DNA from 4 places in the Clostridium sp. 1001283B150225_161107_B6 genome. Region 1 is predicted to be linked to each of the others. Evidence: riboswitches for the same ligand, from Rfam matches in the RefSeq annotation. Region 1 holds a riboswitch; each other region holds the start of a gene.

Region 1 (7,636 bases):
ATGGGCAGATGATTCCCATATCCAGGAATTTTTATAAACAGAGCAAGAATGCCTATTACCATTACCGGCTGAAGTGAGGTGCCTATGAACGACGCGGCATGTACTGTCTTTATGAACCTGATTAACCTGGCTGTGCGTATGATGCCCATTTTCGTGTGTCTGGAGCCAAAACACAGCTACAGGGAGAACATAGCAGCTATTTCCGCCTACCTGTGGGTTATCATGATATCCATGGAATCTGTATTCCATATCAGCCCCCAGGTCTTTTTTGTGTTCCGGGGCGTATTTTCCTGCCTTTATTTCCTGGTGCTCCTTATCTTTTTTAAGGGCACCCTTCTTAAGAAAGGCTTCCTGTACATATCCGCATGGCTGTTCGCGGTCCTGTCCACATCGCTGAATGAGTTTGCAGCCTGGATGTTAAAGGGGCATGTTTCCCTGACATACGGACAAATCTGTGTGGCGGTATCCCTGCTGTGGGCCTGCGGTTTTTATGTGTTTGTACGGTTCTGGCTGAGGGATAAGGTGGACCGGCTGTTTGACCAGTTATCCAGGCGCTCCTGCTCACTGCTGCTGACGTACCCATCGGTTTCCCTGTTCATTCTTTTTATCGGAAACAACACCATATTTTCATCCCTTTCCCTGGCTGTGCGCGGGCTGGAGGACGTGCTGTTCTACCTGGCACTGTGCATCATGATACTGGTGCTCTATGTGCTGATTTTAAGCAGCACCCTGGAAATCATGTGCAGGCGCAGGACAGAGGAGGAGCTGCAGTTTGCCAGACAGCTTATCAGCCAGCAGAGGGAGCATTACAACCAGACCCTGGATTACATTGAACAGGTGCGCATCATCAAACATGATTTCCGCCATCACATCCATGCCCTTCTGAATATGGACAGGGGAGAACGGACCAATTATCTGATGAACCTGAAACGGGAACTGGACATGACGGCGGAGATGGTGTTCTGCCAGAACCAGGCCGTGAACGGACTTCTCCAGGAGTATGCTGCCAGGGCAAGGCAGGATGGGGTGGAGTTCACTGCCAGGGTGGATTTGTCCGCCCATGTGCCGGTGGATGATTTGACCCTGTGCATTGTCATCGGCAATCTGCTGGAAAATGCCCTGGAAGCATGCCGCCGCCTGTCAGGGCAGCGCTTCATCCTGGTCCAGGCCAGATGGCTGGATGACCACCTGATGATGCTGGTGGAAAACTCCTACAACGGACAGATTAAGAAGAACGGCAGCAGGATTCTGTCCAGCAAAAGGGACGGAGGGCTGGGCATACTGAGCATAAAGCGAATCCTGAACCAGCCGGGGGACGAGTTCGACGTGGATTACAACGACACCACCTTTACGGCCATGGTGAAAATTGTGGACCGGGCTCTGGGATAGAATGGGCAGATATGCTATTGCTTGCTGTCTTTATGAGACTGTAATTTGGACTGGGCATCCATCTTGGACTGGGTATCCAGCAGGTCCCTGGCCGCCTTAATCAGATAATCCTGCAAAGCCGGAGAGAGTTCATCGAAAATATCCAGGAACTCTTTCCACTTTTTTTTATTTTCAAGGAACATGGGTCCGGAACCCGTGCGGAGCCAGGTTTCATTGACACTGAATTGGGAGCAGATGGTCTTAATATTCTGCTCCGTAACAGTGGAACCGCTTTTTTCCATATAGCTTATGGCATTTTGTTTCAACCCGATTTTTTCTGCAAATTCTTTCTGGCTCAGGCCAAGTGTTTTTCTCAATTCCCGTATACGACTATTCATTCAAAATACCTCCAGAATCATGATATCAATTATTGATAATAAAGTCAAGAAGGCTAGGAAATCATTGCCCGTGAGATTCCGGCGGTAAAGCCCTCGGTACTGACCATCGGCCATGTGGAGGCGGGCTTTGCCTACAATGTAATCCCCTCCGAGGTGCTGATTGAGGGCACCATCCGTGCTCTGGAGGAGGATGTGCGCCAGGAACTGGACAGGAGAATCGGTGAGATTGCCAGGGCGACCGCTGAAACATTCCGTGGTGAGGCAGAGTACGAGATGATATGGGGCGCTCCTCCTGTTATCAATGATGCGGACATGGCTGCCCTGGCAGCGGAATGCGCCAGGGATGTGGAGGGGGACAGGGGCATCACCATAGGAGGTGTGGCAGGACGGGTGGTCAGGAAGGAAGAAGGCTACCTTACGCTGGTCATTGATGAGGAAAAGAACGTGACCATGAAAATCGTGCTGTATGCAGTCAATCAGAAGATAAAAGGATTGCAATCTCCTTAAAACCATGTATAATGGTAGATGTAAATAAACGGGGAGCTCACTTAAGTGGGCTGAGAGTAAGCTGTTCATGCTTAGACCCATTACCTGATTTGGATAATGCCAACGTAGGGACCATAACGGACGATTGCCGGCGGAGCACCTGTTTTGGTGTTCCGCCTTTTTTATGCGCGGGGCGGTTTTGTATGGCATCAGGCATGGGCGCCGGAGCTTCCCGGCGGCGGATTGGGGGCACCACCTTCTGCCGCTTTATAAAATTAATGCGAAAAGGAGAAAGATTATGAAAACAGCATTAACAATCGCTGGAAGCGATTCCAGCGGAGGCGCCGGCATCCAGGCAGATATCAAGACCATGACCGCTCACGGGGTTTACGCCATGAGCGCCATAACGGCATTGACTGCCCAGAATACAACCGGCGTGACAGGAATTATGGAGGTGACTCCATCTTTTTTAAGGGAACAGTTGGACGATATATTTACGGATATTGTTCCGGATGCAGTTAAAATCGGTATGGTTTCCTCCGGGGGCCTGATAGAGGCCATCGGGGACAGGCTGGCATTTTACAGGGCTGCCAATGTGGTGGTGGACCCGGTCATGGTATCCACCAGCGGTTCCAGGCTGATTAGCGGGGAGGCCATCGGGGCGTTAAAGGAAATCCTGCTGCCCATGGCCAGCCTGCTGACTCCCAATATACCGGAGGCAGAGGTGCTGTCAGGAATGACGATACATAATCCCGGCGACATGGAGCTGGCGGCAAGGAATATCGGGGAAGGCTATGGCTGCGCCGTGCTTCTTAAGGGAGGCCACCAGCTGAATGACGCCAACGACCTGCTGTACCGCGGCGGAAACCTTAAGTGGTTCAAGGGCAGGCGGATTGACAACCCCAATACCCACGGGACAGGCTGTACCCTGTCCAGCGCCATTGCCTCCAACCTGGCCAAGGGCATGGATATGGACCTGGCGGTGGAGCGCGCCAAAGCATACCTCTCAGGTGCGCTGGAAGCCCGGCTGGACTTGGGAAAGGGAAGCGGACCAATGAACCATGCATTTGCCATCCGGGGCGAATATTAAGGAGGAATGGGTATGAAGGAAAAGGGAACTTCCGTATTTGCCAACAGCCTCATATGGTTTGGGGCAGGTGTATCCATTGCTGAGATACTGACAGGCACCTATCTGGCGCCTTTGGGATTTGGAAAGGGCCTGGCAGCCATTTTGCTGGGCCATGTGATTGGCTGCGCCCTGCTGTTCATGGCAGGACTAATTGGCGGGTACACCAGGCGCAGTTCCATGGAAACAGTGAAGATGAGCTTTGGACAGAAGGGAAGCCTGCTGTTTTGCGGGCTCAACGTCCTGCAGCTGGTGGGCTGGACCTCCATCATGATTTATGACGGCGGACTGGCTGCCAACGGTATTTTTAACGCGGGCCTGTGGGTCTGGTGCCTTGTAATTGGAGGTCTGATTCTGGTATGGCTTTTGATTGGAATCAGGAATCTGGGAAAAATCAATACAGCGGCAATGGCAGCCCTGTTCGTACTGACACTTCTTCTGTGTCGGGTCATATTTACAGGCAGCGGAGCGCCGGTCCCGGAGACAGACGGTTCCCTGAGCTTCGGGGCGGCTGTGGAGCTGTCCGTGGCCATGCCGCTGTCCTGGCTGCCGCTAATCAGCGATTATACAAGAGAGGCCGAAAAGCCCTTTGGGGCAACGGCAGCCAGCGCCCTTGTATACGGCCTGGTAAGCTGCTTCATGTACGTCATTGGAATGGGCGCAGCCATCTATACGGGTGAATATGATATTTCAGTCATCATGGTCAAGGCAGGACTGGGAATAGCCGGACTTCTTATCATCGTGCTGTCCACCGTGACCACCACATTCCTGGACGCATACTCCGCCGGTGTGTCCAGTGTGTCCATTACAGGCAGGATAAAGGAAAAATGGGCGGCAGTTGCAGTAACCATTGTGGGTACTGCGGCAGCCATGGTATACCCCATGGACAATATTACGGATTTCCTTTATCTCATCGGCTCCGTGTTCGCACCCATGATTGCCATCCAGATTGCGGATTATTTCATTATCAGGCAGGACCATGAGGCGGAGACAGCCAATATAGTGAACCTGGTTATTTGGCTTGCTGGTTTTGTGATGTACCGCATACTGATGCATGTGGATACCCCTGTGGGAAGCACCCTTCCTGACATGGCTGCCACTGTGGCGCTGTGCGTGGTCTGCCGCCGTGTGGCGGCTGCCGGCCGTGCAGCGGCCAGCCGGGTCTGAGAGGCAGCGGACTGGTATGAGAAACAGCGGCCAGCCGGGTCTGAGAGGCAGCGGACTGGTATGAGAAACAGCGGCCGGACAGGTCTGAGAGGCAGCGGCCGGCCGGCAGATTTCCCGGTTCACGCTGGCGGAAATTGTGACAAAAGTATGATATTTCTATAAAGTCCTTTACGGGAAGGCATTGCAGGTGTTACAATATGCTCTGGCAGTCCGGGTGACATAACGCCCAGGCGCCTATTACGGGAAAATGGCCGGACATAGGGACGGCGGACTGGTTTTTCCATAAGAAGAGGAGCATAATTTATGAAAAAATGGATGAGTATATGTGCAGCGGCGGTACTGGCAGTTTCAGCCCTGGCCGGATGTAGCACCAGCGCAGGGACCGCAACCACGGCAGCGCAGACCGAGGCAGCCAAGGAAGATGCAGCCAAGGCAGAGACTGCTGAGAAAGAGACAATTAAGACAGCAGAGGCTTCAGAGGGAGCCCGGGATACAGCTTCTGAGGAAATTAAGACAGCAGCAGGAAAACACCATGTAAAGATTAATGTAAAGGATTACGGCACCATTTCCGTGGAGCTATACGGGGATGAGGCCCCCATTACGGTGGCTAATTTCCTGGAGCTGGCAAAGGACGGCTTCTATGACGGGCTTACCTTTCACCGCATCATAAGCGGTTTCATGATTCAGGGCGGCGACCCGCTGGGAACAGGCATGGGCGGTTCCGACCAGGAAATCAAGGGCGAGTTTTCCAGCAACGGAGTGGAAAATCCATTGTCCCACACCAGGGGCGCCATTTCCATGGCACGTTCCCAGATAAAGGACAGCGCCAGCTCGCAGTTTTTCATTGTACATGAGGACAGTACGTTCCTGGACGGGGATTATGCTTGCTTCGGGTATGTGACAGAGGGCATGGAGGTAGTGGATGCCATCTGTGAGGATACAAAGGTGGAGGACAACAATGGTTCCGTGGCAAAGGCCAACCAGCCTGTTATTGAGAGCATTGAGGTAGTGGACTGATAATGGTCCTGACATACGAAAGAATCCGGGATTCCCTGTTTTTGGGACCCCGGATTTTATATTTTTATGAAGAATTCTTACATTTTTGGTTTTTATATTGAAAATATGCAAAAGGGCTGTTATGTTAAGAAGGCGTCCTGCCATATTCAGGCAGGGGCAGAAAATAATGCAGTTAATATCAATAAAAGGCAGGGCAGGATTATTTATGCAGAAATTAAGGAAGAGGACATGGATGGGAAGGCTGGCAGCAGCGCTGGCGGCAGCGGCTGTGCTTGTGCTGGCAGGGGCTTTTGTGTCCCTGGCAGATGAAGGCGGAGACACAGCCCGCTTTGTATCCGGTACAAAAGTCAACGGCGTGGGCGTGGGCGGACTGACCGTGGATGAGGCCAAGGACAGAATCGAAGGCTTTTATGCCGGTGAATACAATCTCACCATCAAGGAGAGAGGCGGACGCCAGGAAACCATAACAGGCACGGATATCGGTTACAAGGTAGCGGTTCCGGAGGGACTTAAGGCCATACTGGATGCACAGGACGCGTCCGGGCGTGTCTCAGGACCGGATGCGGATAACTCCCATACCATGACCATGACGGTGACCTACAGCCAGGAGGCCCTGGGGGCAAAGATTAAGGCTCTGAACCTCATAAGCGGCTCCGGCATCACGGTCACTTCCGATGCCCATATATCCTCCTATGAGGAGGGACAGCCTTTTTCCATTATACCGGCTGTCCAGGGGAATAATGTGGACGAGGCCAGGACCACAGAGGTGATTACGGCAGCCGTAAAAGCAGGCCAGAGCTCAGTGGACGTGGACAGCGCGGGCTGTTACTACCAGGTAAATGTATGGGAGACAGATGAGAATCTTATGGCCCTGTGTACACGTATGAACCAGTACCGCGATATGAGTATCAGCTATGTATTCGGCGAGGAGCGGGAGACTCTGGGCGGGGATACCATAGCCACCTGGGTCACAGGAAGCCAGGACGGGGTTGTGACGGTTGACATGGAGAAAATTACGGCCTTTGTGACAGAGATGGCCGCCAGAAGGGATACAGCAGGAACTGCCCGTATATTCCATACAGCCACTGGCAAGGATGTGGAGCTGACAGGCCCCTATGGCTGGAAAATAGATGTGGCAGGCGAGGTGCAGGCCCTGGCTGCCCTGATTCAGGCAGGCCCCGCAGCTGCTCCGGCGGACAGGGAGCCTGTATATGCACTGACGGCAGCCAACCGTACTGCTCCTGACTGGGGCGCCACCTATGCGGAGGTGGACCTGACGGGCCAGCATGTATATATGTTCCAGGAGGGAAACCTGGTGTGGGACGCGCCCTGCGTCACGGGAAATATATCCAAGAATTACGACACGCCCGCAGGCATCTACAGTCTGACCTACAAGGAAAAGGACAGGATACTGAGGGGCGCCAAGAAGGCGGACGGCACCTATGAGTACGAGAGCCATGTGGATTACTGGATGCCTTTTAACGGAGGCATTGGTTTCCATGATGCCACATGGAGAAGCAAATTCGGAGGCACTATTTTCCAGACCAGCGGAAGCCATGGCTGTATAAACCTTCCCCCGGAAAAAGCCAGCATACTCTATGACCTGATTTATAAGGGCATGCCTGTGCTCTGCTACCAATAACAGAGGGCAGCGCAATGGCCAATCCCTGTCCGGCATAAATTCAAACCAGCTATATAATAAAATCAGTGATATGCGGATGGCCCTGCCATCCGCATATTGTTATTTGCCTGACCTTTTTCAATATTTTCTATATAAAGCGCCGCCATTGTATGTTTTGGAGCTTTGCCCGGATTTTTATTGCAGCTGTCCCACAAACTCTTTTACCTGATTCACGTCCCTGCCGCCAATCACTATATAACGTACATTCTCATAGATAAAACAGGCAAATACCCCGCCGCCGGATGATGTGATAAGAGCCACAGGTATGTCCAGCGCCGGGTGGCAGAAGGTTTCCATTTCCATTTCCGTTTCCTTCCCCACAACCCCAAAGGCTCCCAGATACCCATCAGAACCGGTCAGGAAATCCATATCGTAAGACATATAAACCGGCCT
Region 2 (7,636 bases), on a different contig from region 1:
AATAGAGTAACAGCAGAACCGCAGGGGTGGAATGACATGGATGGATTATCAATGCATGAAATATCCCAGCCAATGCTGAAAAAATAAAAAAGGCGGATGACAGGATAAGCCGGAGAGGGGATTTTGATATGTCAAAGAAAGTCAGGGATTTGAGAAGCGCGCTGGAATTATTGGCAGAGCTGCCGGGGCAGCTTCTGGAGACAGATGTGGAAGTAGAGCCCATGGCTCAATTATCAGGTGTGTACCGGTATGTAGGAGCAGGAGGTACGGTAAAACGGCCTACCAGGGAAGGCCCTGCCATGATTTTTCACAATGTAAAGGGACATCCGGATGCCAGCGTTGCCATTGGTGTGCTGGCCAGCAGGAAACGTGTGGCAGCCCTTTTGGACTGCAAGCCGGAGGATTTGGGAAAGATGCTGTGCCGCAGTGTGGAGAAGCCGGTTCCGCCTGTGATGTGTCAGAGTGAGCCTGTCTGCCAGCAGGTGGTGCACCGGGCGGATGAACCTGGGTTTGACCTGTATAAGCTGGTTCCGGCGCCAACCAACACGCCCTATGACGCAGGCCCGTATATTACGCTTGGAATGTGTTATGCAGCCCACCCGGATACAGGCGCCCACGATGTTACCATCCACAGGCTCTGTATCCAGGGAAAGGATGAGCTGTCTATTTTCTTTACACCGGGCGCCAGGCATATCGGCGCTATGGCGGAGAGAGCGGAGGAGCTGGGACGCAGGCTGCCTATTTCCATCAGCATTGGCGTGGACCCGGCCATTGAGATTGGTTCCTGTTTTGAGCCGCCCACCACGCCTTTGGGGTATGATGAATTGTCAGTGGCAGGAGCGCTGCGGGGAGAGCCGGTGGAACTGTGCAGATGCCTGACCGTGGATGAGATGGCCATAGCCAATGCAGAATATGTTATTGAGGGCGAGGTCATTCCTGGTGTGAGAATTAAGGAGGACCAGAACAGCCATACAGGCTTTGCCATGCCGGAGTTTCCCGGTTACACGGGACCGGCCAGCGACCAGTGCTGGCTTATCAAGGTCAAGGCCGTCACCCACAGGGAGCGCCCCATCATGCAGACCTGTATAGGACCCAGCGAGGAGCATGTGTCCATGGCCGGCATACCAACGGAGGCCAGCATATTTGGTATGGTGGAAAAGGCCATGCCGGGAAGGCTTCAGAATGTATACTGCTGTTCCGCCGGGGGAGGGAAATACATGGCAGTGCTCCAGTTTAAAAAATCTGTAGCCAGTGATGAAGGCAGACAGAGGCAGGCAGCTCTTCTGGCGTTTTCCGCTTTCAGCGAACTTAAGCATATTTTCCTGGTGGATGAGGATGTGGACTGTTTTGATATGAACGACGTACTCTGGGCCATGAATACACGGTTCCAGGGAGATGTGGATACCATCACCATTCCGGGGGTGAGATGCCATCCTCTGGACCCGTCCAATGACCCCAGGTTTTCCCCAAGCATAAGGGATCATGGCATTGCATGCAAGACCATTTTTGACTGTACGGTCCCCTTTGACCAGAAGGACCGATTTGTGAGGGCCAGGTTTATGGAATTAGACCCGTCTGCATGGGTGAAGCAGCCGGGGAGATAACAGGAGACGCATATGGGAAAGAGGATTATAGTCGGGGCCACAGGCGCAAGCGGAATGCCCGTCCTGGTGAAATGCCTGGAGCTTATAGGGGAACAGCCGGAATATGAGTCCTATCTGATTATGAGTGACAGTGCTGTGCTTACGCTGGGCCAGGAAACGAATCTGTCCGTGGAGCAGGTGGAGGCACTGGCGGACCATGTGCTGCAACCGGACCAGATTGGAGCCGGGCCCGCCAGCGGTTCCTTTGCCACAGCAGGAATGCTGGTTGTGCCGTGCAGCATGAAAACCATTGCCGGAATCCGCGCAGGATATGCGGAGAACCTGATTCTGCGTGCAGCGGACGTAACCATCAAGGAGCAGAGGACACTGGTTCTGGCAGCCAGGGAGACTCCGTTAAGTCCCATTCATTTAAGGAATATGTATGAGCTTTCCTTGATGCCCGGCGTGAGAATCATTCCTCCTATGATGACCTTTTATCACAGGCCGGAACATATGGACCAGATGATTTATCATATTGCCTCCAAGCTGCTGGAGCCGTTTGGAATAGAGGGAAAGGAGTACCGCAGATGGAGTGGATTATAGTGGGACGAAAGGAATTGTCCTGTTCTTATATGGAGGCAGGCGCTGCTTTTTTAGGGGAGGATATCCTGGCATGCATCCAGGGCGGGGATAAGCCCCATATCGGATGCACGGTCCAGGCAGTGCCAAGGCCGTCCCTGACAGGCGACGGAACCATAAGCGCAACGTCATCCATACTGAACCTGACAGGCCACAAGGATGAGGCCCTGTGCCGGAGGCTGGCAGAGAAACTGTGCAGGGCAACCGGCAGGGTGGTGGTCTGTACCGGAGGGTTCCATATTGACAACATGAAGCCGGAACAGATAGACGAGGTGGTGAAGGCCCTGGACGGACTGGCGGATGAGATTGTGTCAGGGCTTGGCATGACGGGATTCGCAGGATGTTAGCAGTAGCGTTACCGGTTTGTGGCAGGCTGGGGGAGGGGAGTCATTGCCGGCATCAGTTTCCTGTCCGGTATGGGCGCTCTCCCGGATGCATTTGGGAATAATGGTTGACAAGCCGTTGTTTTCCGTATAAACTTACAGAGTAAGGCAGAAATGTCTTTCGGATAGAGTAGGGAAGCTGCTGTATTCAATATATTACAACAGGGAGCTTGTGGAGCAGGCTGAGAGGAAGTAATCGAACTTCGACCTATTAAACCTGATTTGGATAATGCCAACGTAGGGAAATATGGAGTATGCATAAGTCTGCATAATATGATTGGTCCATTCCTTACGGGTATGGGCCTTTTTTGCAGCCTGAAGCATGTCCGGCGGTACACGCTCCGGGGGATATACGGTCCGGCGGCACATTGCAGGAATGTACATGCACACGGGAACCGGGCCGGACATACAGCGGGAAGCGAATCAATGTTTAATGGGACATGTTTGAACCTTATTTTTATCCGCCTGCCTGCCAGGGCAAAGAGGAGGAAGAGATGGATTATACCACGCAGATGGACGCGGCCAGGAAAGGGATTTTGACAGAAGAACTGAAAAAGGTGGCGGAAAAAGAACGGTTTGAGCCTGCAGAGCTGATGCAGCTGGTGGCAGAGGGCAAGGCGGCTGTTCCTGCCAACCGGCTGCATACCTGTCTGGAGCCAAATGGAATCGGGTCCGGGCTTAAGACAAAAATCAACGTGAACCTTGGCACGTCAAGGGACTGCAAAGACCTGGACATGGAATTACAGAAGGTAAACAACGCAGTAAAAATGGGGGCTGAGTCCATCATGGACCTGAGCTCATGGGGGGATACCCGCACATTCCGGAGAATGCTGACTTCCCAGTGCCCTGCAATCATCGGCACGGTTCCCATCTACGATGCAGTGGTCTATTACCACAAGCCGCTGAAGGAGATTACATCCCGGGAGTGGCTGGACATTGTAAAGATGCATGCAGAGGATGGGGTGGATTTTATGACCATCCATGTGGGAATCAACCGGCAGACATCAGAGCGCTTCAAGAGGGCGCGGCGTCTTACCAACATTGTTTCCAGGGGCGGTTCCATTATATTTGCCTGGATGGAAATGACAGGGGAGGAGAATCCTTTTTATGAGCATTTTGATGAGATACTGGATATCTGCCAGGCTTATGACGTGACCCTGAGCCTGGGAGATGCCTGCCGGCCCGGTTGTATTGAGGATGCCTCGGATATTTCCCAGATTGAGGAACTGGTAACGCTGGGAGAGCTGACCAGAAGGGCATGGGAGAAAAATGTGCAGGTCATTATAGAAGGACCGGGACACATGCCCCTGGACCAGATTCAGGCCAATATGAAAATACAGCAGACCATCTGTCAGGGTGCTCCCTTTTATGTCCTCGGTCCTCTGGTGACAGATATTGCGCCGGGATATGACCATATCACTGCGGCTATAGGCGGTGCTCTGGCTGCTGCTGCCGGTGCATCCTTTCTCTGTTATGTGACGCCGGCTGAACATCTGAGGCTGCCGGACCTGGACGATGTCAGGGAGGGCATCATGGCATCCAAGATTGCTGCCCATGCAGCGGATATTGCAAAGGGTATCAGAGGGGCGGCACAGTGGGACCGCGAAATGAGCACAGCCCGGAAGAATCTGGATTGGGAGCGCATGTTTGAGCTGGCCATTGACCCGGAAAAAGCCAGGAGATACCGGGAATCAGCCAAGCCGGAAAAGGAGGACACCTGTTCCATGTGCGGTAATTTCTGTGCTGTAAAGAACATGAACCGGATTTTGGATGGGGAAATCGTGAGTATTTTTGATGAGTGATGGGAGTGGATTGAGGGGAGGTTTTCGCCTGGTGCGGCCTTTCAGCAATATTTTATAAGCAAAACAATGGGAAGGACAATCCAGAACATGGATTTTCCTTCCCATTAACTGTTTATACAGCCGTAAAACGGTTATTTTTTTGGTTAAATCAATCCTCCAAACTGCAGGAACAGAGGAGCAAACACCAGAGATACAATGGTCATCAGCTTAATAAGAATATTGATGGAAGGACCTGAGGTATCTTTAAACGGGTCGCCTACGGTATCGCCCACTACAGCGGCTTTGTGTGAATCACTGCCTTTGCCGCCGTGATTTCCTTCTTCGATGTATTTCTTTGCGTTATCCCAGGCTCCGCCGGAGTTGGACATGAAGATGGCCATCAATACGCCGGTTACAAGGGCTCCGGTCAGAAGTCCGCCAAGAGCGGACGGACCCAGTATAAGGCCGGTTGCCAGAGGCGCCAGTACTGCCATCAGACCCGGCAGGAACATCTCGCGAAGGGCTGCTTTGGTGGAGATGGATACACAGGAAGCGTAGTCAGGGCGGTCTGTTCCCTTAAGGATGCCGGGTTTTTCCCTGAACTGACGGCGTACTTCCTCAATCATCTGATGCGCTGCCTTGGATACGGATTCCATGGTCATGGCTGAGAAGAGGAAGGTGAGCATACCGCCAATGAAAAGTCCTACAATGACATGGGCATTGAGGATGTCAATGGTAGTGAGCTTTACAGCCTCGGCGTAGGAGACAAACAGAGCCAGTGCTGTAAGGGCTGCGGAGCCGATGGCAAAGCCTTTGCCGATAGCAGCAGTTGTATTGCCCACAGAGTCCAGTTTGTCGGTAATATCCCTGACAGACTTGTCAAGGCCGGCCATCTCTGCGATTCCGCCTGCATTGTCGGCAATGGGTCCGTAAGCATCAATAGCTACGGTGATTCCTGTGGTGGACAGCATGCCTACGGCTGCCAGGGCAATTCCGTAGAGTCCCATAAGCTTGTTGGAAATCAGAACACCTACGCATACCAGCAGGATGGGGATGGCTGTTGACTGCATTCCCACTGCAAGGCCGCTGATAATAGTGGTGGCGGAGCCGGTTTCAGACTGCTTGGCAATCTTCTTCACAAAGCGGTAGTCGCCGGATGTATATACTTCGGTGACGGCACCAATCAGCACGCCCACCAATAAGCCGGTAATGATGGTAAAGGCTGCCATGAAGTTGCCGAAAAACATACGGCTGAGGACAAGGGAGCAGACCACTACCAGTGCGGTTGCGCTGTACTCGCCGGTTTTTAATGCCTTGTGCGGGTCGGAGTTACCGATGCTCTTGACTAACAGAGCGCCTATGATGGCGGCAATAATACCGCATGCTGAAAGCATCAGCGGGAAAACAATGCCGGCTTCCTGATAGAACACAAGGCCCAGTGTCAGGGCTGAAATCAGGGAACCTACATAGGATTCAAACAGGTCGGCTCCCATGCCGGCCACATCGCCTACATTATCGCCTACGTTGTCTGCAATAACAGCAGGGTTACGTGGGTCGTCCTCGGGGATGCCGGCCTCAACCTTACCTACCAGGTCAGCGCCAACATCGGCTGCCTTGGTGTAAATGCCTCCTCCCACACGGGCAAAAAGTGCGATGGAAGAAGCACCCAGGCTGAATCCGGATAAAACAGATACGTCCCTTGTAAGTATGTAGAGCACACCTACGCCCAGCAGGCCTAAACCTACCACGGCCATTCCCATAACGCTTCCGCCGGAGAATGCAAGGGCCAGCGCCCGGTGCATACCGGATGTGCGGGCGGCGTTAGCCGTACGGCTGTTGGCACGGATGGCGGCGTTCATGCCCAGATATCCGGCCATGGTGGAAAATCCGCTTCCCACAAGGAAACATCCGGCTGTAATCCAGTTCCGTGTTCCAAGACCAATAACAAAGAATAACACAGCTACAAAGATGACAAGAATACGGTATTCGGATGCCAGAAACGCGTTGGCGCCCTCTGCGATTGCGTCGGCAATCTCACGCATCTTGTCCGTACCCGGGTCCTCCTTGATGACCTGCTGCCTTAAAATGATGGCAAACAGGAGTCCCAGCAGCCCCACTACCGGGACTAAGAATAACATTTGTTCCATAATACCCTCCTAAATTTGGTTAAGATAAGTTCTTCTTAATGGGATTGTAGCAGAGTTATTGGGATTTTTCAACAAAAAGTATTAGAATACCTTAAAAAAATTGTAAAATGACAGTATCTTTATTATACTATGGCACTGTAAGGTACCTATCCCACTTTAAAGTGCGTTCTTGTGAGCATGCAGTCTGTATTTTATAATACAGGTATAAACAAATAAGAGGAAGGGTGGAACTTATCATGAATAAAGTAGTTGATTTTTTACAGGCAAACCCTGTGCAGTATCTGGGAACCGTGGGAAGGGATGGAAAGGCAAAGTGCCGTCCGTTCATGTTCTGTTTTGAAAAGGATGGAAAGCTGTGGTTCTGCACCAATAATCAGAAGGAAGTATACAAGGACATGCAGGCCAACCCGGAAGTAGAGATATCTGTTTCGGATGCCTCCTATGCGTGGCTGCGTCTTCACGGTAAGGCTGTCTTTGAAAACAATATGGAGGTAAAGGAAGCCTGCATGGCTAATCCAATTGTTAAGGGCCAGTATAATACGGCTGACAATCCGATTTTTGTGGTATTTTATCTGGAGAATCCCCATGGTGTGATTGCTGATTTTTCCGGAAATCCGCCTTACGAATTTTAAAGGTAAAATGAAAGACAGATGAATAAAACGTCAAGATTAAACCAAAGACAGGACAATAATAGGTAAGTTAAGAACAGTACATAAAGTCATGAAAAAGTTCCCGGCAGCAATGTCAGACGGGAACTTTTTTCCGTTGTCAGGCATGGGAGAAGAAGTGAAGGCTTCCCACGGTATCCATATGTTTTGCACCCGGCCGGATGATGGAAGGCCGGTATGAAATCCGGCAACCCGGACACAGAGGCGGAAACCAAAAGCTGAAGAATAAAGAAATATTTTCCATATAAGTTATTGATGTAAACAGGAATATGGTATATGATTAAGAAATGATGACACCTTGTATACGTTGAGAAAAGGGAAATGGAAGAGGAGCTTTATACAGCGGGGGAAAGGTGGGAAACGGCAGGTATATAAGGGTGAGGTGGAACATAGCTCCGGAAACAATATCATTGGTTATCCTGGGAATCATATGGG
Region 3 (7,636 bases), on a different contig from region 1:
ATAATATAATTTTTGAAATTCAATCTGGAAATAGACCCTCCGGGATAGTATAATAGAGTTAGCCTTTACGGTGCATCTGATATTTGGAGAGGTGTTGGATGCTGCAATGGATATCGTCATTGCATAAGAGAAAGGATGAGGAAATGACAGAAAATCAGAAAATGGATTTGATTCTTCAGAAGTTAGGGGGAATCGAGGGCGGTCTTGTCTCGGTAGGTGAGGATGTGCAGTCGCTGCAGGGGGATATGCAGGTGCTGAAAGGAGACGTGCAGGTACTCAAAGGAGACGTGCAGGAACTGAAAGGTGACGTGCAGGTACTCAAAGGAGATGTGCAGGTGCTGAAAGGAGACGTGCAGGTACTCAAAGGAGACGTGCAGGAACTGAAAGAGGACGTGCAGGTACTGAAAGAGGACGTGCAGGTACTGAAAGAGGACGTGCAGGTACTGAAAGAGGACGTGCAGGTACTGAAAGAGGACGTGCAGGTACTGAAAGAGGACGTGCAGGTACTGAAGGAAGACGTGCAGGTACTGAAAGAAAGGGTTACAAACATAGAGATTACATTAGAAAATGAGACGAACAGGAACATCCAGCTGATTGCAGAGGGACATTTGAACCTGGACCGAAAGCTGGATGAGGCTTTAAAGGAATTGCATCCTAATACGATGTACCATTTAAAGGTAAACCACCTGGATGGAGAAGTCACGAAGATGAAGCGCATTCTGAATATGGCATAAAACTATTTTCCGGATTTTAATTCAATAATCCAAAGTAATCAAGAGGATTTTGCAAGGCAGACAACAGCTGCGTTGCAGAATCCTTTTTGTATTTTCAGCATTCAATATAAGCCGAATCCATTATTCCATATATGAACAACCAGTAAAATTTATTGGTTTTACCTCCATTTTACGCGAACCTGCTTTTGGATTTTACCTGGATAATTTAGAATCTATAGGTAGATTTGCAGGAGAGAAAGGGACGGACGAGGGAGGCAGCCCGAATCCTGGATATAGGACTTAATTGATGCGGACGGATGGGATAAAACACAGATTGAACCTAACATTGCTGCGTATTATACTGTAGGTGATACATTATATTCCATGCCCTTTAACTCTTCCACGCCCCTCCTTTACTACAACAAGGATATGTTTGAAAAGGCGGGCATCATGCAGGCGCCCTGCTCAGTGTATTCCCTGAGGCCAGGCAGGTGGTTGAGACGGAGATAGAGAACATGCTCAACAATGGAGTAAGCCCGGAGGAGACTGCTTCCAAGATGGCGCAGCAGATTAATAAGGCAATTGAGGAATATAACCTGCTCAATGAATGATAATTATGGATTGGAGGGTATACTGAGTATGAAGACACAGGTTTGGGCCCACAGAGGCGCTTCGGCTTATGCGCCGGAAAATACGCTGGAGGCATTCCGGCTGGCGGCGGAAATGGGGGCTGACGGCGTGGAGCTGGATGTACAGTTAAGCAGGGATAAAGAGCTGGTAGTGGCCCATGATGAGACCATAGACAGGGTGAGCAGCGGCACGGGGTATATAAAGGATTATACCCTGGCCCAGCTTAAGGGGTTTTCTTTTAACAGACTGTTTCCGGCATTTAAAGATGCCCGGATTCCCACGCTTAAGGAAGTCTATGAACTGTTAAAGCCCACAGGGCTGACCGTGAATGTGGAGCTTAAAACCGGCATCATACTCTACCCTGAGATAGAGAAAAAGGTACTGGCGCTCACTGCGTTCATGGGGATGGAGGACAGGGTGATTTATTCATCCTTCTGCCATCCCAGCCTGGTAAAAATTAAGGAGTTGGACGGTAACAGCAGGACGGGCCTCCTATACTCGGACGGCTGGATTGACGCCGCGTCCTATGGACGTCATACGGTTGGGGCGGACGCCCTGCATCCGGCCCTGTATCACCTGCAGGATTTATCACTTATACCGGCTGCCAGAAGGCAGGGGCTGGCAGTGAATGTATGGACGGTGAATGAAGAGCAGCATATGGAAATGCTGGTGCAGCAGGGAGTGGATGCCATCATTACCAACCGGCCGGACCTGTGCAGAAGTGTGGTTGACAGGTATACGCAGCTATGACAGAATATTTGACAGAAGGCAGGAATATATGATTAAACTGGTTGCACTTGATATGGATGGCACCCTTTTGCGCCCTGACGGGCATATTTCAGAGAGGAATGTGCGTGCACTGAAAGGGCTTATAAGTACGGGAGCCGAGTTTTTGATTTGTACGGGACGCAGTTATATAGATGCACTGGAACCCCTTAAGGAGGCCGGACTCAGGGCGCCTGTGGTGTGCATGAATGGAGCTGCTGTGTATGATTGGAACGGAAGGCTTATGGATGAAATACGGCTTTCTGAGGAACAGGTCAGAGGAATTCTGGAATGCTGCCAAAAGGAGGACATCATCTTTGATTTCATGACGGACAAAGGCAGTTACACCACGGCAGATGAGGCGCAGTTCCGGGCATGCTTTGAGAGGAACGTACTGCTTCCCATGGCGGAGTTTACCTATGAGGGAGTGCGGGACCGGTTTTCTTTTGCGGAGGAAAAGCAGCTTTTTGAAATGGGACTGGCATTTTATAAAATATCGGTCATCCATGAGTCCCGGAAGGTCCTGGGCAGAATCAAGGAGAAGCTGTCAGGTATACCGGACCTGGCGGTTGCGTCCTCCTTTGCCACCAATCTGGAGCTGACCCACAGCTGTGCCCAGAAGGGCAGGGCCCTGGCATTTTATGCGTCGGCCAGGGGTGTGGGACCGGACGAAATCATGGCCGTAGGAGACAGTGAGAATGATTATTCCATGCTGTCCATGGATATAAAATATACGGTTGCAATGGGAAATGCCATGGAGAGCATCAAACGTATTGCCAAATGCCAGACCCGTTCCAATATTCAGGATGGGGTAGCCTATGCCATAGAGACACTGGTGCTTACCAGGGAGGCCAGGGCATACTAAGCGATTTACAGGTTCAGTAAAGAAAATAGTTCACAGGTAATAAGTATAGAGTCCGCAGGTTCTGCCCATAACGTCCGCAGGCGCAGAACCCGGCCGGAAAAGTCCGGCCCCAGGCTCTTTTTTAATTGCATTTGGCAGGTAATCATGATATTATGGGTATACTTCAGCGGAGGTTCCTCCGCAAAAGGTCTTAGTGCTTGCCCGGCAGTTCGCCGGAATTTTCAGCGGTGTTATGGTGCAATATCTTTTTTGGGATGTGGGGACAGGGGGAATGTCTATTGTATGTGTGACAGAAGTTCATGCTGTTGTCATTTTAGAGAGGGATGATTACAATTATTTCCTGCCCGGTCTGATAGCGGTGTGTGATGGGAACAAAATAAAAAAGAACGGATACCACGGCGCCCCGGACCTGGTGGCGGAGGTTGTGTCAATAAGCAGCAGGAGCCTGGATTATATCAGGAAACCGGTGAAATATGAGCAGGCTGGGGTCAGGGAGTACTGGATTGTGGACCCGCTGAGAAATGTGGTTATGGTTTATGATTTTGAGGCCGTTGGGGGGGGGGGGTAAATTCATTTGCACTGCCTCTCTCCCGCCAGTCATGTCTGTTATCATCCGGCTGATATATGCTTCGTCTATATGTTGGTTCCGGTCTGCCCAGATTCAAAACCGGTTCAATCATTCATTACCGATTGACAAATAAATATTCCGGTGCTATGCTAGATGACAACAGGGAGCTTGTGAAGCAGGCTGAGAGGAAGTAATCAAACTTCGACCTATCGCACCTGATTTGGGTAATGCCAACGTAGGGAAATATGAGACATGTATGTGTATTGAATGCATAATTTAAGTCCATATCCTGCGCGGTATGGGCTTTTTTTGCGGCCTTTTGCGCAGCTTGGCCTTATTATGAAGATTCACTGTGCAGGTGATACGCCGCTTATACGGTCAATATGCTGCTGTGCAGGCAGAAGACCGCTGTACAGAAAATATGCCTCTTCACCAGGAAGATAGGCGGGCTCCGAGTAAAAACATGGAGGTATGACTATGAAAGTAAACATTAAGAAACTGGCGGTAAGCGCCATGCTGACAGCGGTGGCCGTATCCTTATCCGGCTTTTCCATTCCAATAGGGGCATCCAAATGTTTCCCGATTCAGCATCTTGCCAATGTATTGGCCGGCGTATTCCTTGGGCCGTGGTACGGTGTGGGTATGGCGTTCTGCACATCCTTTATCAGAAATCTGCTGGGAACAGGCAGTCTGCTGGCGTTTCCGGGCAGTATGGCAGGCGCATTTTTAGGAGGATATCTGTACCAGCGTTTCGGCAGGCTCACACTGGCTTATTTTGGGGAAGTGTTTGGCACCGGCATACTGGGAGGAATCCTCTGTTATCCGGTGGCAACACTGGTCATGGGGAAGGAAGCAGCTGTTTTTGCCTATGTAATCCCATTCCTTATGAGTACCATGTGCGGTACGGTCATTGCCGCGTTTCTGATTGGGGTGCTGTATAAATCCGGGGCATTTCAGTACATGAAGCGTATGCTGAATCTGGATGTACAGCCCGGCAAAGCCGTGGGAAGATAACATAAAAGGATAAAGTGATGATGCAGAGACAATGGATGAAGGACTTGAGGGAACGCTCTCCCAGGGTCCACTGTATAACAAATTACGTTACAGCGGGAGATGTGGCAAACCTGGTCCTGGCAGCAGGCGGCTCCCCTATTATGGCTCAGGGGCTCCATGAGGTGGAGGATGTTACCGCCATCTGCAGCAGCCTTGTCCTGAACCTGGGAACTCTGGATGAGAAGACCATACCAGCCATGGCGGCGGCGGGAAGGAAGGCTGCTGCCATGGGACACCCCATTATTCTGGACCCGGTAGGCGTCACTGCGTCGCGGTTCCGCAGACAGGCTGCCATTGATATCATCCGCCAGGCCCCGCCATCTGTCATCCGGGGAAATGAGGCGGAAATACGGGCCCTGAACCTGGAGCTGAGCGGTCATGAGGCGGGCAATACCTGCGGCGTGGATTCAGAGAACCAAGGCACGGTCCGGAGCCGTATGGAAATTGCCTGTTCCCTGAGGGACCTTACCGGAGCAATTGTGGTGATGACCGGAAAAGAGGATGTGGCTGCAGGAACAGAAAAAGAGTACATTGTCAGAAACGGTCATCCCTGGATGACCAGGATTACAGGCAGCGGCTGTATGCTGGACGGGCTTGTGGGGGCATTCTGCGGGCTGCATGGAGAACAGGGACAGGCAGGCTTGTTGGAGGAATCTGTGGTCATGGCACTCTGCGCTCACGGACTCTGCGGTGAACTGGCGGCCGGGGAGACCATGGAGCAGGGAGGCGGGACTGGTATGTTCCGCATGCACCTGATGGATAAAATGAGCCTTCTGGATGACGAGACATTGGAAAGAGGTAAAAAAATTGAAATTCGATAGGAAACATCTTTTAATTTATGCAGTAACCGATAAATCCTGGACCGGAAAATACTCCCTGGCGGAACAGGTGAGGGAGGCATTAGAGGGCGGTGCAACCATGGTCCAGTTCAGGGAAAAGGAACTGGACAAAGGCAATTTTGAGGAAGTGCTGGAAACTGCCTGCGCCATCCGCAAAATTACCGCAGAATATAACGTGCCTCTTATGATTGATGACAATCTGGAGCTGGCACTGGCCTGTCATGCAGACGGACTCCATGTGGGACAGGAAGATATGGAGGCATCTGAGGCCAGAAGGCTTCTGGGACCTGACCGTATACTGGGTGTTACGGCAAAGACAGTGGAACAGGCCAGAAAAGCACAGGCAGCAGGCGCGGATTATCTGGGAAGCGGGGCCATATTCGGAACCAATACAAAAGCAGATGCCCGCCCCATGACTATGGAGACCTTAAATGCAATCTGCGACAGTGTGGATATTCCTGTGGTGGCTATCGGGGGAATCTGCCTGGATAACATAGGCCGGCTGGCCGGCAGCCATGCCGCAGGAGCAGCCATTGTGTCAGGTATATTTGGGTCGCCCCATATACGGGAAACCACGGAAAAGCTGGTTAAGGCAATGGGGGAAATAGTCGGATTGTCCTCACCGGACAAGAGTAAGAAAATGGAAAATATTTAAAAACTTTGAAAAAAACCATTGACATTTGGAAATGAGCTGATTATAATAAGCTCAACATTCAACGAAACATATAAAACCGTTGAGTAGGAGTAAGTAAGATTGTAATTCCAGGCGCAGAGAGCTTCCGGCCGGTGTAAGGGAGCATTGGATTAGAGTCTGAATGGACCTGCGAGGGCAGCTGGAAACCAGAGGCATAGAGATAGGGCTGATGGGAGTATGGGCTGACGGGTATCCCACCGTTACCAGGGAGAACGCATGATGGTGCGTTGCAGAGCGGGCGTATTTTATTTCTTTGTTCGATGACACAGCATCAGGTTAAATTTAACTTGATGCTTTTTAATTTCCCATACCACAGGATGGCAGGGAATGCAGGTCACGGATAAGCGCCAACCAGGGTGGTACCGCAGAAGCCGGAAGAAGCTTTTGTCCCTGCTGATTACAGATGTAGTCGGCAGGGATAAGGGCTTCTTTTTTTATTGAATGTGATGCCCGGACCCGGAACTGTTGAGAGGTTGAAAATAAACAGCCAGCATGAAGGAAAGGAGTTAACGTAAATGATAATCCCAGCTTGTGATGAAATCTTAAGCCTGTCAGGAGAATATGATATCATCCCCATATGCCGTGAGGTTTACGCGGATGTGGTGACGCCCATAACCCTGCTCAGACGTATAGCAGAACGGAGCAGCCGCTTTTATCTTCTGGAAAGCATAGAGGGCGGCGAAAAGTGGGGACGCTACTCCTTTCTTGGATATAATCCGGTGATGCGTGTTACCTGCCGCTGCGGTAAGGTGAAGATTGAGAGCAGTATCAGCCGGTTCCCGTCAGGGGAAATACAGACCGCCCGTCCCATGGATGTGCTTCGCGGGATATTGGCGCAGTACAGGGCGCCCAGGCTGAAAGGACAGCCGCCCTTTACCGGCGGATTTGTAGGGTATTTTGCATATGCCATGATTGAGTATGCAGAGCCAACCCTCCATATCAGCAGAGGCCAGGCCAATGATTTTGACCTGATGCTCTTTGACAAGGTTATTGCCTATGACCACCTGAAACAGAAGATACAGATTGTGGTTAACATGAAGACCGGCAGGACAGAAAACGCGGGAATAAAGGACCGGGAACACGGTGAGGGCCGGCAGCACTGTGAAGGACAGAACTACGGTGGAGGCCGGGGAAATGGGAACAAATCCGGCAGCCTGGAGTATCTGATGAAGGAATACGGAAGAGCCTGTGAGGAAATACAGGAAATGGCCTCTCTTATCAATGACACGGCGCCTCTTAAACGGCTGTCCTCACCGGAAAAACCATCCTTTTCCTGCAGCGTTTCCAAAGAAGCGTTCTGCAGCACGGTGGAAAAGACAAAGGAGTTTATTTTGGACGGGGATATCTTTCAGGCAGTTATATCCAGACAGTTTACCAGCTCCTATGAGGGCAGCCTGCTGAATGCCTACCGGGTTCTCAGAACCACGAACCCATCCCCTTACATGGTTTACATGAACATAGACCAGGATGAAATCATCAGTACCTCCCCGGAGACCCTGGTACGCCTTG
Region 4 (7,636 bases), on a different contig from region 1:
GGAACAGAAGGGAAGGGCCTGGTGGCACCTGTATTCATTCATGGAGGCGGGACCGGGGCCTATGGCTGTGTGGCAGTGACCTCTCCATTTTTCCTGTCAGAGGAGGAGGCATATGAAATTATAAAATCCGAGGCGGAAAGCTATGGAGGAATTGCATTTGCACGGGAAACCGCCCCTGTGCTGGAGCAGGTGAAACTGCCGGAGAGCCGTCTCTTCAGCGGGCAGCCCGTGACAAAACAGTCCGTCCGGAACGGCGATTTATATCTGGACGGAGCGGATGAAGATAAGAACATAGCCTTTGAGTTTATTTCCAGGGACGATGTATATGAATGGCGGAAGGAGAACGAGGAGGCCGCGGCTACTTTTACGCTCTATGATGTAAAAGGGACCGCGCAGCAGCTGAGGAAGGAACTGGTTTCCTATGGGCCGGACATGGCCCTGGGAATTTTTTATGACCCTTGCAATGATGTGAATATGGAAGGTGTTTTTGATGCAATGGCCCAGGCAGAGGAACGCGGGGAGACCTTTGACTGGGATGGGGCCAGTCTGGAAAAGAAGGCGGAAGCCAGGGAAAAGTCAGAGAAGGAGCTGCGCGCCCAGGTGCGTGATTTCCTGGATTGGCTGAAAGGACAGGGGGTAATCTGATGCATGTGACGCTTCATCTTACCAATGCCTGCAATCTGGCCTGCGGATACTGCTATGAGTGCCACAGGAAGGATTATATGACAGCCGGGACAGCCAGGAAAGCAGTTCTTCTGGCAGCCGGGAACGGGCGGCCCTCCTGCGGCGTCCTGGCAGCCGGGAACAGGCAGCCCTCCTGCGGCGTCATATTCTTTGGCGGGGAACCCCTGCTGTGCAGAGACGTGATTTACGGCACAGTGGCTGCCTGCAGGAAAATGGAGCATGATTTAAATACCCGATTTCATTTTAAGATAACCACAAACGGGACGCTTTTGGACCGGGAATTCCTGGACTATTCCAGGGAAAACCATATTCTGATTGCACTGTCCCATGACGGAACGAAAAAAGCCCACGATTTTTTCCGGAGGCATAAGGACGGAAGGGGCAGCTATGATGAACTGGAGTCCGTAATCCAGGAACTTCTGGCTGTCCATCCTTACGCTCCGGTTATGATGACGGTATGCCCGGAAACGGTAGGAGAATACGCCAGAGGAATTAAGGAATTGTGGAAAAAGGGATTCCGTTATTTCATATGCAGCCTGAACTATGCCGGTACATGGGACAAGGGCTCCATCAATGAACTAAAAGCACAGTATGGCGAACTTGCTGACTTTTACTATGAAATGACCTGTAAGGAGGAAAAATTCTATTTCAGCCCCTTCGAGGTCAAGATAGCCAGCTGGGTTAAGGGGGCCGCCTACTGCCATGAGCGCTGTGAGCTGGGCTTAAAACAGATTTCGGTTGCCCCGGACGGGGTACTCTATCCCTGTACGCAGTTCGCAGGCCATGGCAGCTATGCCATTGGCACGGTGGACCAGGGCATAGACCAGGCCAGAAGGCAGCGGCTGTACGCTGAGAGCCGGAAGGATAAGCCGGAGTGCAGCGGATGCGCAGTAAAGCAGCGTTGTAATTGTACCTGCGGGTGCCTGAATTTCCAGGTAACAGGAAACATCCGCCAGGTGGCTCCCATGCTGTGCTTCCATGAACGGCTGGTCCTTCCCATTGCGGATAAGCTGGCTGCCCGGCTGTATAAACAGAGAAGCGGGATGTTCATCCAAAAGCATTATAATGATATGTTTCCGCTGATTTCGCTGGTGGAGGACAAGGCGGGAAGACAGGGGGAAGGAGGGAAGAAAAAATGAAGACAAGGACGGAGTACACATGTCCTCTGGAACTGACCCATGACATCACAAAGGGAAAATGGAAGCCTATCATACTGTGGCAGCTGGGCAAGGAGCCTCATTCGCTGGCTGGCCTGAAACGGGAGATAAGGGGAATCAGCCAGAAAATGCTGATTGAGCAGTTAAGAGAGCTCTGTGATTATGGAATGGTGTCAAAGATATCCTATGAGGGATACCCCTTAAAGGTAGAATATTCGCTGACCGGCCGGGGGATTAAGATGCTGGAAGCAGTGGTTATCATGCAGGGAATCGGAATCGAAATGATGATGGAGGACGGCAGGGAAGAATTCCTGCGGGATAAGGGTTTGCTGGATTAGGGCATGGTCACAAAAAAGTGTGTAATTTACAGGGAGCCTCTTTCGTGCTAGAGTGTGTTTGACAATTACGTTCCGCCGGATGGCGGGGATGAAGTTTCTAATACGCTCCGGAGTGCATCGGAGGAAATATGAGAGGAGGCATTTTTATGAGGGATGCAGAAACAACCTTAGGAAACTTGGCGGATAAACAGACCGTGGCTTTTATCGGGGTTACGGATGAGGAGGGATATCCGGCTGTCAGGGCCATGCTGGCGCCGCGGAAGCGGGAGGGGATAAAGGTCTTTTATTTTACCACCAATACCTCATCCAGACACGCGGCGCAATACCGTGAAAATCCCAAGGCATGTATCTATTTCTGCGACAGACGTTTCTTCCGGGGCGCCATGTTAAAGGGCACCATGGAGATTCTGGAGGACAGAGCAAGCAAGGAAATGATATGGCGGGAAGGAGATACCATGTATTATCCGGGCGGAGTTACGGACCCGGATTACTGTGTGATGCGCTTTACGGCTGTCTCCGGAAGGTTTTACAGTAATTTCCATTCAGAGGATTTTGAGGTATAGACTGAAATGAAAGCAGCGGGGAAAGCCGGCAGGTCCAGCACAGGGTCATACCGGTAAGCGGAAAAAATAAATCCCAGCAGGAGCATGTTTGCCATGATGCTCAGCTTTCCCTCTGATACCAGCGGAAGATTGGTGAACGCAGCATACTGATAACCGAAGTTTCCCAGAACATAAAGGAGGCTCTGGAACAGCAGGCAGAGGCCGCAGTAAAACGATACGCTTGACGCCAGGGCGCCGCGGGTTCTGAGGACACAGGAAAAAATAAGCGCATAAAAGGCCGCCATGACTGTCAGGAGCAGAATGCCGGGCAGCCATCCATAGAGAAGGATAACCACGGCAACCAGGTAATTGCTGTAATAGTGCTGTGGAAGGATATCCCACAGGGTAACACTGGATTCATCGTAGTGAAGATATGGGTTCCTCCTTAAGGTTCCCAGCTTCACACGTTCCTGAAGCTGGTATTCGCTCTGGTCCTCTGCCTGGCCGAAATACCATTCCCCTGTCCCATAGTCCATCATCTCGGACTGCGTCATTGAAATCCCTCCTATGAGCGGGGCTCTCGATAAGAGGTCCTGTATCAGAATGCCATTGTAGGAATCATCCCATACAGAGGATGCATGATTCCCAGGTGCTGTAAATTTCTGAAAAGATGTCTGCTGAAACGGAAGGGCTGAGAACAGTCCTATGATGCATAAGCTGCCGGCCATGGCAAAAACATACAGTGTCCTTCTGGAACCGCCAAATACATTGCGGTGAATCATGAACAGAAGGCTCCCTGTGAGGGAGAACAGGAAAACAGCCATTGCGCGCCCTGCATTTGCACGCAGACGGTAAAGTGCGACAACGAGAACCGGTCCCAGGAGCAGGATTTTTCTTATCCAAACAGAACACCTCCTATCACCTGGTTGACAGCTGACTGGAACACGTTCCATTCCTCCAGCTTATCCTGAAGCAGTTTCCTTCCCTGTTCCGTTATAATATAATACTTCCGCTGACGGCCGTTATCCGCAAGCCGTATTTCACAAATAACGGCTCCCTGCTGCTCCAGAGAGTGGAGCAGGGGATAGAGGGTGCCCTCCTTCAGGGAAAATATGTGATTGCTCCGCTTTTCCAGCTCCCTGATAATCTGGTATCCGTACATGTCCTGCTGCTCCAGAAGCTTCAGCAGAAGCATGGACGTTCCCATAGCCATATTCTTCTTATCCATGGTAAAACCTCCCTGTGTTTTTAGATGCCGGCTGCCTGCAAACCTATATGATTATAATACATAGAAAATCTAGGTATGTCAATATATGAATTTTATGCGCCATTTTCTTCTTGACAAAAGCAGAATAACTGTATATCATGATATTATCAAATAGATAATAACTAATAGATAATAATTATTTAATAATAACTGCAGAGTGATTCGATTACATATGGAGGTAAAGCAATGGTATACACATGGGAGGCACTGAAAAAGGCATACAATGCAGGCCAGCATTTCAAGTTCTTATTTTTCTGGGGCCACACTCCGACGGCAGACGGTCATATTACAGAAACCTGTCTGAGCCAGTGGTGGAAATGCAGCTTCACAGCAGAGGGTGTTGCTTATACCTGTGCGGAGCAGTTTATGATGGCTGAAAAGGCCAGAATGTTCGGGGATACGGACATGCTTGGGAACATCATGGAGGCCAGGGAGCCAAAAGCCATGAAGGCCTTTGGACGGGCAGTAAAGAATTTTGATAAGGAAATTTGGGATGCGGCCTGCTATGAGCTGGTCCTCAGAGGAAATATGGCAAAATTCTCCCAGAATCCTGACCTTTGGGAGTTTTTAAAATCCACCAGAAAACGGATTCTGGTGGAGGCCAGCCCCAGGGACCGTATATGGGGAATCGGCATGGGAAAGGGCAACCCGGATGCAGAGTGCCCGTTAAAATGGAGAGGAAGCAACCTGTTGGGATTTGCCCTGACAGAGGCCAGGGATTTGCTGCTTGAAAAAGAGGAGAATGCTGATTGAAATGGGAGAACATAAGGAAAACAAACCGTGTATGAGGGATAGGAATGGCCTGACGGAAGAGGAATTTCTAAAACAATATAACCCGGGCCACTATGCCCGCCCGTCAGTGGCAGCGGATATGGCCATTTTCACGGTGACGGACCAGGAGGAAGCCAATTACAGAAAACTGCCGGAGAAGAACCTGAGCATCCTTCTGATTCAGAGGGGGGGACACCCTTATCTGGGGTGCTGGGCCCTGCCGGGAGGTTTTGTAAGGCCGGAGGAGACTACGGAGCAGGCTGCCAGAAGGGAGCTCAGGGAGGAAACCGGGCTGGGCCAGGTGTATATGGAGCAGCTGTATACGTTCAGCGAACCGGCAAGGGACCCCAGGACCTGGGTTATGAGCTGTTCCTATATGGCATTGGTGGACAGCAGCCAGCTTAAACTGCAGGCCGGCGATGACGCGGACAATGCCAGATGGTTTCATGTTTCCTGCCGTCTGACCGATGAATGCAGGGACTATGGGCGCAGCGGGACCACAGGCCAGGTGGAGTCAGTGGTGCACATACAGCATTACGAACTCAGACTATGGGCGGATGATACGGTCCTCTGTTCCGGGATTGAGAAAATGACCGTGAAGAGCAGGCAGGCGGAGACAGTGGAATATAAGATAACGGATAACCAGGGGCTGGCATTTGACCATGCCAGAATCATATTTTACGCCCTGGAACGGCTTCGCGGGAAGGTGGAATATACAAGTCTTGCCCTGCATCTGATGCCAGGGGAATTTACCCTGACACAGCTGCAGCAGGTATATGAGGTGATTCTGGATAAAAGCCTTTTAAAACCCGCCTTCCGCCGCAAGATTGCATCTCTGGTGGAGGAGACGGATTCCTTTACGGAACGGGAAGGCCACCGGCCCTCGCGCCTTTACAGGAGAAAATGGGAGACTCAGGTACCTATTGACTTTTAAAAAGAGCCGTAGTATACTTGTCCCAACAACGAAAAGGGGTGCTGGAGTGGAATCCGGCTGAGATGGAATATATTCTGAACCCTGATACCTGATCTGGATAATGCCAGCGTAGGAAGCCTGCAGAAGATATAAGTTTTTGTGAGTTTTATCCCGCCCGGAATATCCGGACGGGATTTTTTAATCCATGTAATTTTCATAGAAAAGGAGAAACAGTATGAACGCAAGCGTAGCAATCCAGTCACTTCCAAAAGCAGCAGATGATGAGGAATTAATCCGTATTGTGGACGAGGTTATCGATTACATTAAGAGCACGGGGTTAAACTATTACGTAGGACCCTTTGAGACAACCATTGAAGGGGATTATGACCAGCTGATGGATATTGTAAAAGAGTGCCAGCACATTGCAGTCAGGGCAGGCGCTCCCTCTGTGGCTGCATATATCAAGGTTTCTTATCACCCCGAAGGAGATGTGCTTACCATTGAAAAGAAAGTCACCAAGCATCACCAGTAAACTGTGGTCTGTTTCAGCCATCCTTTCCATTCTTATCCTGTGGCAGCTTGCAGTGTCCCTTGGGCTGGTGGAGGGATTTATGCTCCCATCACCGGTCCAGGTAGCCGGAGCATTCATAAAGGAATTCCCGGCCCTTATGGAAAATGCCGGGATTACGCTGGCTGAGGCCGGGCTGGGACTGGTACTGGGAATCGCCACAGGCTTCGGGGCAGCTGTGCTGATGGACCGGTTTGATAAGGCATACAAGGCTTTTTATCCCATCATTGTACTGACCCAGACCGTACCGGCGGTTGCCATTGCGCCTCTTCTGGTGCTGTGGTTCGGCTATGAAATGACTCCCAAGGTTATACTGATTGTCATTACCACGTTCTTTCCCATCACAGTGGGGCTGCTCACCGGATTCAGGGCAGCTGACCCGGATGCGGTGAATCTGTTGAAGGCCATGGGAGCGGGCCGGTTCCAGATATTCCGGTATATCAAGCTGCCGGGCGCCATGGGCCAGTTTTTTTCCAGTCTCAAGATATCTGCCTCCTATGCTGTGGTGGGGGCTGTGATTGCCGAGTGGCTGGGCGGTTTCGGCGGACTGGGCGTTTACATGACAAGGGTAAAGAAGGCATTTTCCTTTGACAAGATGTTCGCGGTTATTTTCCTGATATCGGCTATCAGCTTAATCCTGATGTGGGCCGTGGAACTGCTTCAGAAAAAATGCATGCCATGGGAAACCAATCTGAAACAAAAATAGAACGGAAGACAGATATCCGGCATAACACAAAGGTGTTCCGTAAAGAGGAGAGGATTAGAATGAAAAATAAACGCGCAAGTATGCTGATGGCGTCCCTGTGCCTGGGAGTACTTCTTGCCGGGTGCGGCAGGGCTCCGGTTACAGGAGATAAGACCGCCCCCGGCCAGTCTGTGGCTGATACACAGAAAGAAACCGCATCAAAGGAAATTACACAGAAGGAAACTGCACAAACGGGAGCCGGAAACCAGGGTGAAAACACGCCGGGACAGGATGTAAAAAAGCTGACGTTCGTTCTGGACTGGACGCCCAACACCAACCATACAGGTATCTATGTTGCCCGGGAAAAGGGGTATTTTAAGGATGCGGGCCTGGAAGTGGAAATCGTGCAGCCGCCGGAAAACGGGGCCGAGGTATTGGCTGCCTCGGGCAAGGCCCAGTTCGCCATGTCCTTCCAGGACAGCCTGGCGCCCGCGTTTTCAGGGGACAATCCCCTTCCCGTGACCGCTGTGGCAGGAGTTATACAGCACAATACATCCGGTATTATTTCCGCGAAAGGCGGGGGAATGGACCGCCCAAAGGGACTGGAGGGGAAAAAGTATGCCACCTGGGACCTTCCGGTGGAAAAGGCTACCATAAAGGATGTAATGGAAGCGGACGGAGGGGACTTTGATAAGGTGGAGCTGATTCCCA

Evidence for each region. Region 1 has a riboswitch for thiamine pyrophosphate ahead of thiD (bifunctional hydroxymethylpyrimidine kinase/phosphomethylpyrimidine kinase). Riboswitches for the same ligand answer to the same signal wherever they lie in the genome.
Region 2: linked by a shared signal. The riboswitch ahead of thiC (phosphomethylpyrimidine synthase ThiC) and the one ahead of thiD (bifunctional hydroxymethylpyrimidine kinase/phosphomethylpyrimidine kinase) in region 1 are both predicted to bind thiamine pyrophosphate.
Region 3: linked by a shared signal. The riboswitch ahead of thiW (energy coupling factor transporter S component ThiW) and the one ahead of thiD (bifunctional hydroxymethylpyrimidine kinase/phosphomethylpyrimidine kinase) in region 1 are both predicted to bind thiamine pyrophosphate.
Region 4: linked by a shared signal. The riboswitch ahead of I2H39_RS07925 (thiamine-binding protein) and the one ahead of thiD (bifunctional hydroxymethylpyrimidine kinase/phosphomethylpyrimidine kinase) in region 1 are both predicted to bind thiamine pyrophosphate.

What each region holds. Positions count from the first base shown of each region.
Region 1 is NZ_JADNMD010000006.1:203,500-211,135, reverse strand. Features, by position in the region: gene I2H39_RS15960 (LytTR family DNA-binding domain-containing protein) at 1-77, shown strand, start outside; gene I2H39_RS15955 (GHKL domain-containing protein) at 85-1,389, shown strand; gene I2H39_RS15950 (helix-turn-helix transcriptional regulator) at 1,404-1,766, opposite strand; gene I2H39_RS29230 (hypothetical protein) at 1,881-2,273, shown strand; TPP riboswitch at 2,293-2,402, shown strand; gene thiD (bifunctional hydroxymethylpyrimidine kinase/phosphomethylpyrimidine kinase) at 2,551-3,342, shown strand; gene cytX (putative hydroxymethylpyrimidine transporter CytX) at 3,355-4,545, shown strand; gene I2H39_RS15925 (peptidylprolyl isomerase) at 4,849-5,562, shown strand; gene I2H39_RS15920 (L,D-transpeptidase family protein) at 5,768-7,204, shown strand; gene I2H39_RS15915 (hypothetical protein) at 7,379-7,636, opposite strand, start outside.
Region 2 is NZ_JADNMD010000001.1:888,818-896,453, reverse strand. Features, by position in the region: gene I2H39_RS04000 (UbiD family decarboxylase) at 129-1,604, shown strand; gene I2H39_RS03995 (UbiX family flavin prenyltransferase) at 1,617-2,186, shown strand; gene I2H39_RS03990 (hypothetical protein) at 2,171-2,569, shown strand; TPP riboswitch at 2,758-2,867, shown strand; gene thiC (phosphomethylpyrimidine synthase ThiC) at 3,100-4,407, shown strand; gene I2H39_RS03980 (sodium-translocating pyrophosphatase) at 4,551-6,533, opposite strand; gene I2H39_RS03975 (pyridoxamine 5'-phosphate oxidase family protein) at 6,770-7,165, shown strand; gene I2H39_RS03970 (bifunctional diguanylate cyclase/phosphodiesterase) at 7,579-7,636, shown strand, end outside.
Region 3 is NZ_JADNMD010000003.1:398,096-405,731, reverse strand. Features, by position in the region: gene I2H39_RS10345 (hypothetical protein) at 144-734, shown strand; partial or broken gene I2H39_RS10340 (extracellular solute-binding protein) at 1,005-1,181, shown strand; gene I2H39_RS10335 (glycerophosphodiester phosphodiesterase) at 1,353-2,093, shown strand; gene I2H39_RS10330 (Cof-type HAD-IIB family hydrolase) at 2,122-2,973, shown strand; gene I2H39_RS10325 (Uma2 family endonuclease) at 3,260-3,541, shown strand; TPP riboswitch at 3,692-3,801, shown strand; gene thiW (energy coupling factor transporter S component ThiW) at 4,019-4,555, shown strand; gene thiM (hydroxyethylthiazole kinase) at 4,573-5,415, shown strand; gene thiE (thiamine phosphate synthase) at 5,402-6,088, shown strand; gene I2H39_RS10305 (chorismate-binding protein) at 6,643-7,636, shown strand, end outside.
Region 4 is NZ_JADNMD010000002.1:619,011-626,646, forward strand. Features, by position in the region: gene I2H39_RS07885 (hypothetical protein) at 1-645, shown strand, start outside; gene I2H39_RS07890 (SPASM domain-containing protein) at 618-1,823, shown strand; gene I2H39_RS07895 (helix-turn-helix domain-containing protein) at 1,820-2,179, shown strand; gene I2H39_RS07900 (pyridoxamine 5'-phosphate oxidase family protein) at 2,326-2,742, shown strand; gene I2H39_RS07905 (hypothetical protein) at 2,706-3,503, opposite strand; gene I2H39_RS07910 (PadR family transcriptional regulator) at 3,617-3,949, opposite strand; gene I2H39_RS07915 (NADAR family protein) at 4,175-4,741, shown strand; gene I2H39_RS07920 (NUDIX domain-containing protein) at 4,773-5,693, shown strand; TPP riboswitch at 5,718-5,825, shown strand; gene I2H39_RS07925 (thiamine-binding protein) at 5,908-6,204, shown strand; gene I2H39_RS07930 (ABC transporter permease) at 6,173-6,946, shown strand; gene I2H39_RS07935 (ABC transporter substrate-binding protein) at 7,006-7,636, shown strand, end outside.